DNA from 2 places in the Bacillus sp. FSL K6-0138 genome. Region 2 is predicted to be linked to the other one. Evidence: a T-box and tRNA genes for the amino acid it is inferred to sense, from the RefSeq annotation. Region 2 holds a T-box; the other holds one or more tRNA genes.
What was found. The T-box of region 2 lies ahead of ileS (isoleucine--tRNA ligase). A T-box ahead of a tRNA ligase gene usually reads a tRNA of that ligase, here a tRNA-Ile.
Positions count from the first base shown of each region.

Region 1: it has a tRNA-Ile gene. The T-box ahead of ileS (isoleucine--tRNA ligase) is inferred to sense a tRNA for this amino acid. The anticodon was not compared.

Region 1 is NZ_CP150286.1:1,165,987-1,172,590, reverse strand. Features, by position in the region: gene MHB78_RS06505 (isochorismate synthase MenF) at 1-1,105, opposite strand, end outside; gene MHB78_RS06500 (1,4-dihydroxy-2-naphthoate polyprenyltransferase) at 1,373-2,308, shown strand; gene MHB78_RS06495 (TraR/DksA C4-type zinc finger protein) at 2,413-3,165, shown strand; tRNA gene MHB78_RS06490 (tRNA-Glu) at 3,392-3,463, opposite strand; tRNA gene MHB78_RS06485 (tRNA-Ser) at 3,475-3,565, opposite strand; tRNA gene MHB78_RS06480 (tRNA-Asn) at 3,569-3,643, opposite strand; tRNA gene MHB78_RS06475 (tRNA-Ile) at 3,650-3,726, opposite strand; tRNA gene MHB78_RS06470 (tRNA-Gly) at 3,739-3,812, opposite strand; tRNA gene MHB78_RS06465 (tRNA-His) at 3,821-3,896, opposite strand; tRNA gene MHB78_RS06460 (tRNA-Phe) at 3,923-3,998, opposite strand; tRNA gene MHB78_RS06455 (tRNA-Asp) at 4,008-4,084, opposite strand; tRNA gene MHB78_RS06450 (tRNA-Met) at 4,156-4,232, opposite strand; tRNA gene MHB78_RS06445 (tRNA-Ser) at 4,247-4,339, opposite strand; tRNA gene MHB78_RS06440 (tRNA-Ile) at 4,347-4,423, opposite strand; tRNA gene MHB78_RS06435 (tRNA-Met) at 4,429-4,502, opposite strand; tRNA gene MHB78_RS06430 (tRNA-Ala) at 4,527-4,599, opposite strand; tRNA gene MHB78_RS06425 (tRNA-Pro) at 4,607-4,680, opposite strand; tRNA gene MHB78_RS06420 (tRNA-Arg) at 4,690-4,766, opposite strand; tRNA gene MHB78_RS06415 (tRNA-Leu) at 4,778-4,863, opposite strand; tRNA gene MHB78_RS06410 (tRNA-Gly) at 4,873-4,947, opposite strand; tRNA gene MHB78_RS06405 (tRNA-Leu) at 4,964-5,048, opposite strand; tRNA gene MHB78_RS06400 (tRNA-Lys) at 5,056-5,131, opposite strand; tRNA gene MHB78_RS06395 (tRNA-Thr) at 5,199-5,274, opposite strand; tRNA gene MHB78_RS06390 (tRNA-Val) at 5,290-5,365, opposite strand; gene MHB78_RS06385 (GRAM domain-containing protein) at 5,577-5,879, opposite strand; gene MHB78_RS06380 (MerR family transcriptional regulator) at 6,101-6,385, shown strand; gene MHB78_RS06375 (carboxymuconolactone decarboxylase family protein) at 6,585-6,604, shown strand, end outside.
Region 2 is NZ_CP150286.1:2,897,610-2,904,213, forward strand. Features, by position in the region: gene ileS (isoleucine--tRNA ligase) at 1-2,712, opposite strand, end outside; T-box leader at 2,763-2,995, opposite strand; gene MHB78_RS15430 (DivIVA domain-containing protein) at 3,059-3,553, opposite strand; gene MHB78_RS15435 (RNA-binding protein) at 3,650-4,426, opposite strand; gene MHB78_RS15440 (YggT family protein) at 4,553-4,822, opposite strand; gene sepF (cell division protein SepF) at 4,830-5,282, opposite strand; gene MHB78_RS15450 (YggS family pyridoxal phosphate-dependent enzyme) at 5,279-5,974, opposite strand; gene pgeF (peptidoglycan editing factor PgeF) at 5,982-6,604, opposite strand, start outside.

The DNA of each region.
Region 1 (6,604 bases), 1.7 Mb from region 2:
GATCATTCATTTGACCGACGACAGGTGTATATAGATGCTGAACGTTTTTCGTTTTGTACAATCCGGGCTTGGCCGGCTTTTTCACGCGGCTGCAGTTCGCCAAAAACGCCTGATGGATCATACCCACGACAATGTCGTGTTCAATAAGGTTTTTCTCATCGTTCAATAGCTCAAGGCCGAGCATCCGGTCCTCCTGTTCGGTTTCGCCTCTTTTAATCGAACCGGCCAGACATGTGGACAGCACTTTCATTCCGTCCTTTTTGATCAGCCGCTCCGGAGAAGCGCCGACAAAGCTTTTGCCGTTTTCCTCAACGGCGAAAATGTAGCTTGTTTTTTGCTCTGACATCAGTTTGAACAATACTTCATGAAGCTTGACGGGCTTATCGAACGTCAGCAGGATGTCCCGCGCCAGCACGACTTTATCGTATGCCCCTTTTTTGATGTCGTTTGTTGCACGGCGAATCGCATCAAGCCACTCTGACACATGCAATTCCTCTTTCGCTTCAATCCGGGCGCCCGCTTTTTCATCTTCTTTGAAAGCGCTAATATTTGTCAGATGTAGAGAAGCGGCCTTTAATTCGGCAAGAACCTTGCTTGCATCCTCATCGGGAGACTTCCATTTGTTCACCGTTAAAAACGCTTCTTCCCCTGCTTTTGTCAGCATGGCAGAGGGAACAAAAAAAGCTCCTTCCGGATAACCCTCCCAATGCTGCTCTCTTGTTTCCAGCGGATCAAAAGAAAAACCGCCGAACAGCAAAGGGCCCACTGCCGCTTGATGAAGATCTTCACCTTCATGAAAATGGTAGGCTTTTTCTTTTACACGCGCCCATTGTTGATCGATTTCCCGATAACGGCCTGCATCCTTCCCGCTTGTGGAAATCGTCAATTCCCTTCCCAAGCCGACAAGCGTCATTTCGCCGTCAGGATCGGACCAAAAAAACCGCTTCCCGGCGAATGCTTCTTCTCCGCTTTTGAAAAAAGAAAGGGCATCTATATTTTTTATTTTTCTGGAATAACTTATTAAAACAGCATGGTTGACTTTTTTGACGATATTTAACGCTTCAGATGCTTCCCTTAGGGAAGTGCGCTGCACTGTTGTCACCATGAGACATTCCTCCAAAGTCCGTAAAATGCTTTTTTAACCATACACCTGTGAACGATGTGTGTCAACAAAACGACACTTTGTTAACAGACCCCTTACTATTATAAACTTAATCGGCCGAATGAAAAAGGCAAGGTGTTTTATTATTTTTTTCGGGGCTGTCTCACCGCTTTTTTTCTAACAATATCACCCATTATATTGACACCTTTTTTAACTTTTTCTAAACTTAGTATGGACGTGTACGTATTAAAACTAAAGGAGTCAAACTTTATGCAGCATCAATCACTTTCAGGAAGTGTTTCTGGAATAAAACCTGAAAAAAGCTGGCGCGTGTGGTGGATGTTGACAAGGCCGCATACGCTGACAGCCGCATTCGTCCCTGTTACACTCGGGACGGTCCTGGCTCTTCAAACAGGCCGTATCGACATCTGGCTGTTTATCGCCATGCTTGTCGCTTCGATTCTAATCCAAATCGGAACGAACTTATTTAATGAGTATTTTGATTTCGTCCGCGGGCTCGATAATGAGAATTCGGTCGGAATCGGAGGTGCGATTGTCCGCCACGGGATGAAGCCGAAAACGGTATTATATACGGCATACGGATTGTTTGCAGTCTCCGTCTTGCTCGGAGTATATATTTGTATGTCTTCAAGCTGGTGGCTGGCGCTTATCGGATTAGTATGCATGGCCGTCGGCTATCTTTACACAGGAGGCCCGCTTCCGATCTCCTATACGCCGTTTGGCGAAATTATGTCAGGCGTCTTCATGGGAATGATCATCATCCTCATCTCCTATTATATCCAGACCGGTGAACTGACCTGGAACGTGTTTCTGATCTCGCTTCCGATCACGATTTTAGTCGGGGGGATCAACCTGTCCAACAACATCCGAGATCTGGCCGGGGATAAAGAAAACGGACGAAAGACGCTTCCTATTTTGGCAGGGCGGAAAAATGCCGTGCATATTTTAAGCTGGGCATTCATTATTTCCTATTTGTTAATCGGACTTTACATCGTCATGGGGATTGTTACGGTATGGAGCGCTATTGTTCTGCTAAGCCTTCCGAAACCGGTCAAAGCAATCAAAGAATTCAAAGCAAAAGAAAAACCGGCAGAATTGATGATCGCCATGAAATCCACGGCACAGACGAACACATTTTTCGGCCTGCTTTTAGCGATTGGCGTTTTGATTCATCATTTTGTCTAAAAAGAGCCTTAACCGGCTCTTTTTTTTGTTTTTTTATAATGAAAGTTCTTTTTAAAATCGTTCATACTAAAAAGGCAGCACTTTTTAGAAACGAGGCGATGCATGTGCTAACAAAAGAACAGTTGACAAAGCTCGAAAACGAACTCAAAGCGGGCAAAGAACAAATTATCAGCCGTTTTAAGGCTAACGGTCATTTTGGCATAGATGTTACGTTTCCTTTCAACTCAACGGGAGACCTGTCTTCATACGACAATCATCCCGGCGATGAAGGAACGGAGCTTTATGAGCGCGAAAAGGATCTCGCCCTTTACGAACATGAGAGGGAGCATTTGCACGATATCGAACACGCCCTTTCCTTAATTGAAAAAGGAACGTACGGACGCTGTGAAGTATGCGGAAAGGAAATTCCTTACGAAAGGCTGTCCGTCCTGCCGACGGCGACGACGTGCAGCGAACATTCCTCAAACATCTCCGTCTCAAAGGACCGTCCGATTGAAGAAGAAGTGCTCACTCCTCCCTACGGTCGTTTTGAACAGGATGAACGCGACGAAAATGTGGCATATGATGCAGAAGACGCGTATCAAGATGTTGAACGCTACGGCGACTCAGATACGCCTCAGGATATGGAGTTTCCTCCACAGTCGTACAGCCAGACATACATGGAATATGAAGAGCGCCTGGGAAATGTCGAAGATTACGAAAACTTCGTCGCGACGGATATTACGGGTAAAGAAATCACCGTTTATCCGACAATCGAACATGAACAATACGAGGAATTGCTTGATGAAGAAGGCATTATGACCTCATTTGGGGATCTTCCCCCGGCAGAAAAGGAACCTTATACAGAGGATGACTAAGCCCCGAAGATCCGGGGCTTATCGTCATTATTCAGCGGCTGTTTTTGATGCCCCATGTACCGTGGGCATATGCCGGTTGGCGACCGCCTTTTTATACACTTTATTAGCCTTCAAGCCGAATACAGCAATAGCATTTCAATTGCCTATAGGACGTTACCATCTCTTTTGAACGTCTCTGCCATACAAAAACCCCCTGTATTTATTAATACAGGGGGTTTGAAACGGATGACCCGTACGGGATTCGAACCCGTGTTACCGCCGTGAAAGGGCGGTGTCTTAACCACTTGACCAACGGGCCGTATATCATCATGGCGGAGAAGGAGGGATTTGAACCCTCGCGCCGCTTACGCGACCTACACCCTTAGCAGGGGCGCCTCTTCAGCCACTTGAGTACTTCTCCATATGGCTCCACAGGCAGGATTCGAACCTGCGACCGATCGGTTAACAGCCGATAGCTCTACCACTGAGCTACTGTGGAATATCATGGTGGGCCTGAATGGACTTGAACCATCGACCTCACGCTTATCAGGCGTGCGCTCTAACCAGCTGAGCTACAGGCCCATGATATGCAAATGGAGCGGGTGATGGGAATCGAACCCACGACATCAGCTTGGAAGGCTGAGGTTTTACCACTAAACTACACCCGCATCTCGCATGGGGCGGTTGATGGGAATCGAACCCACGAATGCCAGAGCCACAATCTGGTGCGTTAACCACTTCGCCACAACCGCCGCAATTTTATTAAGTTTCTACATAATGGTGGCTCGGGACGGAATCGAACCGCCGACACACGGATTTTCAGTCCGTTGCTCTACCAACTGAGCTACCGAGCCTTATATAAATGGCGGTCCGGACGGGACTCGAACCCGCGACCTCCTGCGTGACAGGCAGGCATTCTAACCAACTGAACTACCGGACCATTTTTTGATTTTTACGCATGAAATGTTTTGGTTGCACCCTTCGGGCACTCCCTATTTAATGAGTAATTTTTGGTTGCGGGGGCAGGATTTGAACCTGCGACCTTCGGGTTATGAGCCCGACGAGCTACCGAACTGCTCCACCCCGCGATGATAAAAATGTATGGCGGAGGAAGAGGGATTCGAACCCCCGCGGGCTTTGACACCCCTGTCGGTTTTCAAGACCGATCCCTTCAGCCAGACTTGGGTATTCCTCCGTAATAATGGTGGACCTTGTAGGACTCGAACCTACGACCGGACGGTTATGAGCCGTCTGCTCTAACCAACTGAGCTAAAGGTCCTTTAATAGCGGCGGAGGGGATCGAACCCCCGACCTCACGGGTATGAACCGTACGCTCTAGCCAGCTGAGCTACGCCGCCATGATCAATATAAAGATAACAAAGTGGAGCCTAGCGGGATCGAACCGCTGACCTCCTGCGTGCAAAGCAGGCGCTCTCCCAGCTGAGCTAAGGCCCCTTAAGAATCGGGAAGACAGGATTCGAACCTGCGACCCCATGGTCCCAAACCATGTGCTCTACCAAGCTGAGCTACTTCCCGTTATTATAATGGCGCGCCCGAGAGGAGTCGAACCCCTAACCTTTTGATCCGTAGTCAAACGCTCTATCCAATTGAGCTACGGGCGCAATCTTTATAATGCCGAGGGCCGGACTTGAACCGGCACGGTAGTCACCTACCGCAGGATTTTAAGTCCTGTGTGTCTGCCAATTCCACCACCCCGGCGTGGATGGTTGGAGCGGAAGACGGGATTCGAACCCGCGACCCCCACCTTGGCAAGGTGGTGTTCTACCACTGAACTACTTCCGCGAAAATTGATTGGCAATGCGGATGAAGGGACTTGAACCCCCACGTCTTTAAAAGACACTAGAGCCTGATTCTAGCGCGTCTGCCAATTCCGCCACATCCGCATGAAAATGGTGAGCCATGAAGGACTCGAACCTTCGACCCTCTGATTAAAAGTCAGATGCTCTACCAACTGAGCTAATGGCTCTAAGAATTTCTTAGATAAAAGCCGTTGATATTTTTTTCAGCAACTTTTATATTATATCATAAAAAAGTGGTGCCGGCAAGAGGACTTGAACCCCCAACCTACTGATTACGATTCAGTTGCTCTACCAATTGAGCTACACCGGCCCCTTCAAAAACCAATGGTGGAGGATGACGGGATCGAACCGCCGACCCTCTGCTTGTAAGGCAGATGCTCTCCCAGCTGAGCTAATCCTCCGGGGCAGTCATTCGAGCAACTCTCGATCTGACAAGGACTATTATATACAGGAACACACCCATTTGTAAAGGCTATATTAAAAAAATTTTATTTTCAGTTTTTTCATCATATGTGTTTCTTTTTAAGGCTGAAATGCCGCCGCTTATCTAAACAAAGAGCAGAGCAGCAAAAAAAATTTGCCGCTTTGCTGCTGTTTTTTGATGATAACGCTCTATAATAGGTTCTCCAAATGGTTAAAGAATTCCTGTCTTTTTGCGACAACAAATTTGTACTCCTGCTGGTTTTTCAAGACGACTTTAAGTCCGTTTGGTACAACCAGAAATGTGTTTCGCTTCTCAACCTTTGCAATGTCCTGAATCTTAATGTCGAGCGGTTTGTTTTGAATATTAACGCCGTGCGATGTAAAAAATAAACTTTCACTTGTTAATTTCAGTCTGCCGCCTACCGATTCTATACCTCTGAATAAATTTGCCGGAACGTCCATGATAAAGCCTTCATGTTCAACGGATTGCATCTTATTTCCCCCAATAAATATTTTTTACCATATTTATATCGGCTTTTTTTCTTTACTTATGAAGAACATATTGAAAGACATTTCAGTTATCATACTGACGATGACGGAGAATTCTCAGACTTTATTGGTTTAAAAATGCGGTATTTACTATCTTTTTCGTGAAAAACAGCTTGACTTAGAGTCTGTAAGATTAGACCAAGTCGACAAATGAGCTCCCTAAAATGAATATTAAAGAAGCTGTGGAAAGAACCGGACTTTCTGCGCATACCATACGATTTTATGAAAAAAGCGGATTAATTCAAATCAAAAGAACTGCTGGCGTCATACGGCAATTTACGGATTCTGACGTAAACTTTCTTATTTTTATAGGTACTTTGGAAAAAACAGGAATGTACCTTGAAGATATTTCAGAGTTTACAAAGGAAGGCTGTATTTTGGAACGTTTAGAATCAGTGAAAGCCAAAAAGAAAAAGTTAACAATCGCCTCTCGAATATTGAATTATTAATAAAAGCCGTAATTTTATTTTATGAAGAATACATTTATAAAAAGGCGGGAGAGGATTTTTAATATGACAGAAAAAAGGTATAAAAACGGATTAAACTGATGAACATAGTTGTTGGAGAATCTGGAAGTCACACTCGTGAGTTTTTAAACGAAATCGCGCCTGACTTTGAACGTTTTTAGTTGAATTCCCATTCGGTGACATCTACAGCCGGCAGGGTTT
Region 2 (6,604 bases):
AGGATGATCAGGATCATGGCCGATTTCTTTAGAAACCATGCGGCACCGTTCGCAAGTCTCGCCTTCCGCCTGTTTAACGACGATTTTACCCGTCTCAAACGTTTGCGCATCTTCCGGAGCTTCCGTTTCGGCGATGGTCAATTCGGAAACGATAAAGAGCTGTTTCAAATCTTCCTTGATCGAAGAAAGCAGCGCCCTTGACTGTTCCGTTGGATACAGGATCAGGCTGGCAACGGAAGATTTTCCGATCACCTTTTCGTTCCGCGCTGTTTCAAGCGCCTTTAACACATCGTCGCGAAGGTTCATGAAACGGTCGAATTTTTCTTCCGTCTCTTTCGCATTCGGAATTTCTTTTGTTTCCGGCATATCTGTAAGCTGCACGCTTTTTTCCGTTACAAATGTGAAGTGGCTCCACATTTCTTCTGCCGTATGCGGCAGGATCGGCGTAACGAGCTTAACGAGTGCGACCAATGTTTCGTAGAACACGGTCTGCATTGAGCGGCGGTCTTTTTGATCCGCATGCTGAATATAGACGACATCTTTAGCGAAATCCATATAGAACGAGCTGAGCTCGATCGCGCAGAAGTTGTGGATCGTATGGTAGATCACGGCAAATTCGTATTCTTCGTACGCTTTTTTGACTTTTTCGATGACGTTGTTCAGCTTGATCAGCATATACTGATCCACTTCACGGAGATCCTTTACAGGAACCGCATCTTTTGCCGGATCAAAATCGGCAATGTTCCCGTGAAGGAAGCGGAACGTGTTGCGGATTTTCCGGTACACTTCAGCGACTTGCTTCAAAATCGCGTCAGATACGCGGACGTCTGCTTGATAGTCCACAGATGCCACCCACAGCCTCAAAATATCGGCGCCGAACTGGTTCATGATTTTAGCCGGAACGACGACATTGCCGAGCGACTTGCTCATTTTGCGACCTTCTCCGTCGAGCGCAAATCCGTGAGACAGGACGCCTTTATACGGCGCTTTTCCGGTTACGGCGACCGCTGTTGAAATCGATGAGTTGAACCAGCCGCGGTATTGGTCAGAGCCTTCAAGATATAAGTCGGCAGGCCTTACCAGTTCTTCCCGTTCTACTAACACGGCCTGGTGGGATGAACCGGAATCAAACCAGACATCCATGATATCCTGCTCTTTCGTGAACTTGCCATTCGGGCTTCCAGGGTGTGTAAAGCCTTCAGGAAGCAGCTCATTCGCCTCTTTTTCAAACCAAATGTTTGATCCGTGCCCCCTGAACAATTCAGAAACGTGTTCGATCGTTTCATCGGTAATGATCGGTTCACCGTTTTCGGCGTAGAATACCGGAATCGGCACGCCCCATGCGCGCTGTCTTGAAATACACCAGTCGCCGCGATCGCGAATCATATTGTAAAGGCGCGTTTCGCCCCATTCAGGCATCCATTTTGTTTCCTTAACGGCTTCGAGCAGCTCGTCCCTGAAGTCTTTGATTGACGCAAACCATTGCGCAGTCGCGCGGAAAATCGTCGGTTTTTTCGTTCTCCAGTCGTGCGGATAAGAGTGGGTGATGAAATCAAGCTTCATCAAAGCGCCGTTTTCTTCAAGCTTTTCCGTAATCGCCTTGTTGGCCTGATCGTAAAACAGTCCTTCAAATCCCGGCGCCTCGCTTGTCATGTTTCCTTTCTCATCGACAGGGCACAAAACGTCAAGGCCGTATTTCTGGCCGATGATAAAGTCGTCTTCCCCGTGTCCGGGAGCGGTATGAACGCACCCTGTACCGGCGTCTGTCGTCACGTGCTCGCCGAGCATGACGAGCGAGTCTCTGCCGTATAACGGATGGATGGCTGTGATGTGTTCCAAATCTTTTCCTTTTACCGTCTTGACGACTTCCGGATTTTCAAAGCCGAGCGTTTGTGCCGTGCTGTCGACCAATGCGCTTGCGATGACATAGCGTGAGCCGCCTGAAGCGACGACGCTGTATTCCAAATCAGGATGCACGGCGATTCCAAGGTTTGCCGGGATCGTCCAAGGCGTTGTCGTCCAGATGATGAATTTTTCGCCGTTTGTCAAAACGCCTTTTCCGTCCTTTACGTCAAACGCAACATAGATCGACGGTGAGCGTTTGTCGTAATATTCGATTTCCGCTTCAGCCAAAGCGGATTCGCTTGAAGGGGACCAGTAAACAGGCTTTAAGCCTTTGTAAATATAGCCTTTTTTCGCCATTTCGCCGAACACTTTAATTTGCTGCGCTTCAAACTCAGGTTTTAGCGTCACATACGGATTTTTCCAATCCCCTCTGACGCCGAGGCGCTTAAATTGCGCTTTTTGGCCTTCGATCTGCTGCCACGCATACTCTTCGCAAAGCTTGCGGAATTCGGCTACAGACATTTCTTTGCGCTTTACTTTTTTGTTTTTCGTAAGGGCTGTTTCAATCGGCAGCCCGTGAGTGTCCCAGCCGGGCACATATGGCGCATGATAGCCGTTCATCGATTTGGAACGGACGATGATATCCTTCATGATTTTATTGAGGGCATGCCCCATATGGATGTCGCCGTTCGCATACGGAGGTCCGTCATGCAGGACAAACAGCGGTCTTCCTTCCGTCCGTTGCTGAACGAGGCGGTAGATGTCCATGTCCTCCCATTTTTCCTGAATCTCAGGCTCCCGCTTCGGCAGGTTTCCCCTCATTGGAAAATCCGTCTTCGGCATCAAGAGCGTATCTTTGTAATCCATTCCCATTCCTCCAAACCATTTTTCTAAAACAAAAAAAGCCTTTTCATCCCATAAGGGACGAGAAGGCTTTGATCTCGCGGTACCACCCTTTTAGATAAGCCTGATTTCGGCTTATCCGCTCAAACATCGTAACGTGACGGGACGTCCTTTCCTACTGCAAGGTTCAGAAAGGAAACTTGAGGGCTGATTCGCAAAAATTCCGGCAATCCCGGGCTCACACCGCCCCCGGGTCGCTTCGATTGCTTTATTGGAATTGATGCCGGTCCCTCTCAAACGTTTTTCATCTCGATTTTATGAACGTATTATATGCGAATTGGCACAAACATGTCAAGATTGAACGGAAAATCTATTCCCTTTCATCCATGACAGCGTCCACTTCGTATTCGAGCAAATGATCCCAATCATCGTTTTTCAGAAGGTCAAGCTGTGCTTCGATCAGCATTTGGAAGCGGGTTCTGAATACTTTTGACTGTTTTTTCAGCTCTTCGATTTCCATGGCGATCTTTCTCGATTTGGACAATGCTTCATTGATGATCCGGTCTGCGTTCTTCTCAGCTTCGCGGACGATGAGCTTCGCTTCTTTTTCAGAGCTGCGCTTTACGTCCTCTGCTGCTTCCTGTGCGACAAGAATCGATTTATTCAACGTCTCTTCAATCGTTGAAAAGTGTCCGAGACGCTCATCAAGCTCATTTACCTTTGCTTCAAGCTCCGTTTTTTTGCGGAGAACGATTTCGTAGTCTTTTCTCACCTGGTTCAGAAATTCGTTCACTTCGTCTTCATCATAGCCGCGGAACGCTTTGGTAAATGTCTTATTATGAATATCATTTGGCGTCAAAGGCATTCTGCCCACCTCCATTATTTTTCTGTATGTACAAACGTCCTATTCAACATTATAAAGCAAAATTCGACCGGACGGAGAAAAAAACTGTAAAACGGCTTATTTTTGTTTTGCAAACGTTACTCTCCACTTGCCCTTTTTCGTTTTCCCGTCAATGCTTTTCAGCGTGAAACGGCCGAATCCGCGGACAGACAGCATGTCCCCTTCCGCGAGCGAATAAGAAGGATCATCGACCACCTTCCAGTTCACTTTCACAAGACCGTTTTTGACAAGCGTCTGCGCTTTTTGCCGGGATTGTCTGCTCACCGACGAGCAAAGTGCATCAAGCCTCAAGGATGAAACTGTGTCATCTCTTATTTCGACATCTTGTTCAGGGACTTTAAGCTTTGAAAGCGGAATTTTTTCAAGAGACACCTTCACCCTCCCGACATGAGTCAGCTGGGAAAAAACGAAATCGGCAACTTCCTCTGAACAAATAAACTGCCGCGTTTCTCCCGAAAAGATGAGGTCGCCGAATTTTTGCCTTTTCAGCCCGATCCCCATCAGCGACCCGAGAAGCTCGCGATGCTCAATCGAAGCAAACTTCTCCGGATACGCCACTTCCCAGGCCTGAAGCTGAAAGTCTTCCGCATCAGGCTCTATATATTCCGGATAAAGCACGGCCCGTTTCCGCTCTGCTTCGGGATAGCCGCCGCAAAAAGCCAGCTTGACTTCGTCCGACCGGCCGATGACGGATGTTACGATGACCTGTTCCCGAGGATCGAGAAAATCGGTCAGCTTCATCCGGTATTGTTCTGTCACGATTCTTTTCCATTCGAGCACCTGGTCGATGAATGGCTCTTCGTCTTTTCTGAAATGCTGGTAAATATCGCTCATCGTCTTCCCTTTCTATGTAAAGAGGCCCGGCTTTTAAAGGCCAAGCCCAAAGCTTGCCCGCTCATCCCGATGGCGGCGCTCAAGATGCTGCAAGTCTTGATTCCGCAGTCCTTACTGGACAAGCGCTTAAATCGAAGAAAGCATCCTGAAAACCGCAGCAAGCCCAGTTTTTGCAAAATTCAGGACGAAAATCGCCACGATCGGAGAAATGTCAATCATGCCGATCGGCGGAATGATTTTTCTGAACGGCTCAAGATACGGTTCGCATAAAGATGCCAGCACCCTGCCGATCGATGTTTCCCGGGCGTTCGGCACCCAGGACATAAAGATGTAAATGATCAGCGCAAAGGAATAAACGGTCAAAAGCGAGCTTAAAATGTTATAAAGTAGGATCATCTGCGATTTACCACCTCTGATGTTCTTCTTCTATGAGCTCGGAAATCGTGCCGGATACATCGACGTTTTCAGGCGTGCATAAAAAGATGTCAGATCCGATCCGCTGAATATCGCCGCCGAGGGCGTAGACCGTTCCGCTTAAGAAATCGACGATTCTTTTGGCCTGGTCGTGCTGAATGCGCTGCAGGTTGACGACGACGGAGCGGCGGTTTTTCACGTGGTCTGCTATTTCCTGGGCTTCCGCGTACACCCGAGGCTCACTTAACACTACTTTAGAAGATTTTTGCACGCTTTGCAAACTTACGACATTCTGCTTCCCAGCCGCTTTTGACTGGTAGGCGGTTCTGTCTTTTGATTCCTCTTCTTCAGGGATTTCCTCCCTGTCTGTTTCAATATATTCGTATTCATATTCCTCATCATCCAAGGAAAAAAAGTTTTTGAACTTGTTTTTAAGACTCATGATTGTCCACCTCCAGTTTCATTTCCGACTAAGGAAGATCCGATTCTGACGAATGTCGCGCCTTCCTCGACAGCGATTGTAAAATCATTCGACATTCCCATCGACAGCTCGCTGCAAGGCGCGTTCCATTGATCCAGCTTCCGAACCTCGTCTCGCAGCTCTCTCAGCTGGCGAAAACAGTTTCTGATTTCCGCCTCGTCGTCCGTATACGGCGCCATCGTCATCAGCCCGACGATTCTGATGTTTTCATACGCGGACAGTTTTTTCACAAAAGGAAGAACCTCTCCTTTCGCCATGCCGTGTTTTGAAGGCTCAAGGGACGTATTGACCTGCACGAAACAGTCAACCGGTTTTCCCGCCCTTTTTTGGATTTCATCCGCAAGCGAAAGCCTGTCCAAAGAATGAATATATGAAACGTGATCGATAACCGCTTTTACTTTTCTCGTTTGCAGCGTTCCGATAAAATGCCATACCGGACCGTCGTCCTTCAGCATCTCATGCTTATGAAGCAGCCCGGAATCCCGGTTTTCACCCAAATGCTTGATCCCTGCATCAAGCGCCTCCCGCGCTCTCTCGGGCGAGACGTATTTGGTAACAGCGATGATGGATACCTCGCCGGGCGATCTTCCCGCCCTTTTACACGCTTCGTCTATTCTATCCTGTATATGTCGTAGATTGCTTTTTACATCCACCTGTTAGCTATACCTCCTTTAACCCGATGAAGGACATCATCCGTCCCGTCTTTCCCCGGTCTCTGCGGTGGGAGAAAAACAGGGAACGCTCGCAGCTTGTGCACAGCGAACTGACTTTAATTTGCGCGTCGGGAATTCCCGCATGTATAAGAAGCTGCCTGTTCACTTCTTTCAGTTCCAGGCTGTACTCCCCTTCTTCAGCCGGCAAAAAAGCTTTGTCTACCTCTTGAAGCGGAAGCTGTTTCACTTTGTTGATGACACGGTCGTCCACCGTGTAACAGCAAGCGCCGATCGAAGGGCCGATCACGGCTTGGATATCCCCTGGATTAGACCCTTCACAGGTGACCCAGGTTTCAACCATTTTCCCGGCAATTCCCTTGACGGTTCCTTTCCATCCCGCGTGGGCGACACCGGCAAGCGAGCGCACAGGGTCGTAAAAATAAACAGGAACGCAATCGGCAAAACAGAGCGCTAAAAATAGATTTTTCTCATTTGTATAAAGCCCGTCTGTTGCCTCTAAAGCCGTGTCATATTGGAAAGCGCCTCTGCCTTCATGTTCGCGCGTCACTTTTTGAATGCGGTCTTCGTGCGTCTGGTCCGCAAACACCCAGTTACGCAGATCTGTTTGCA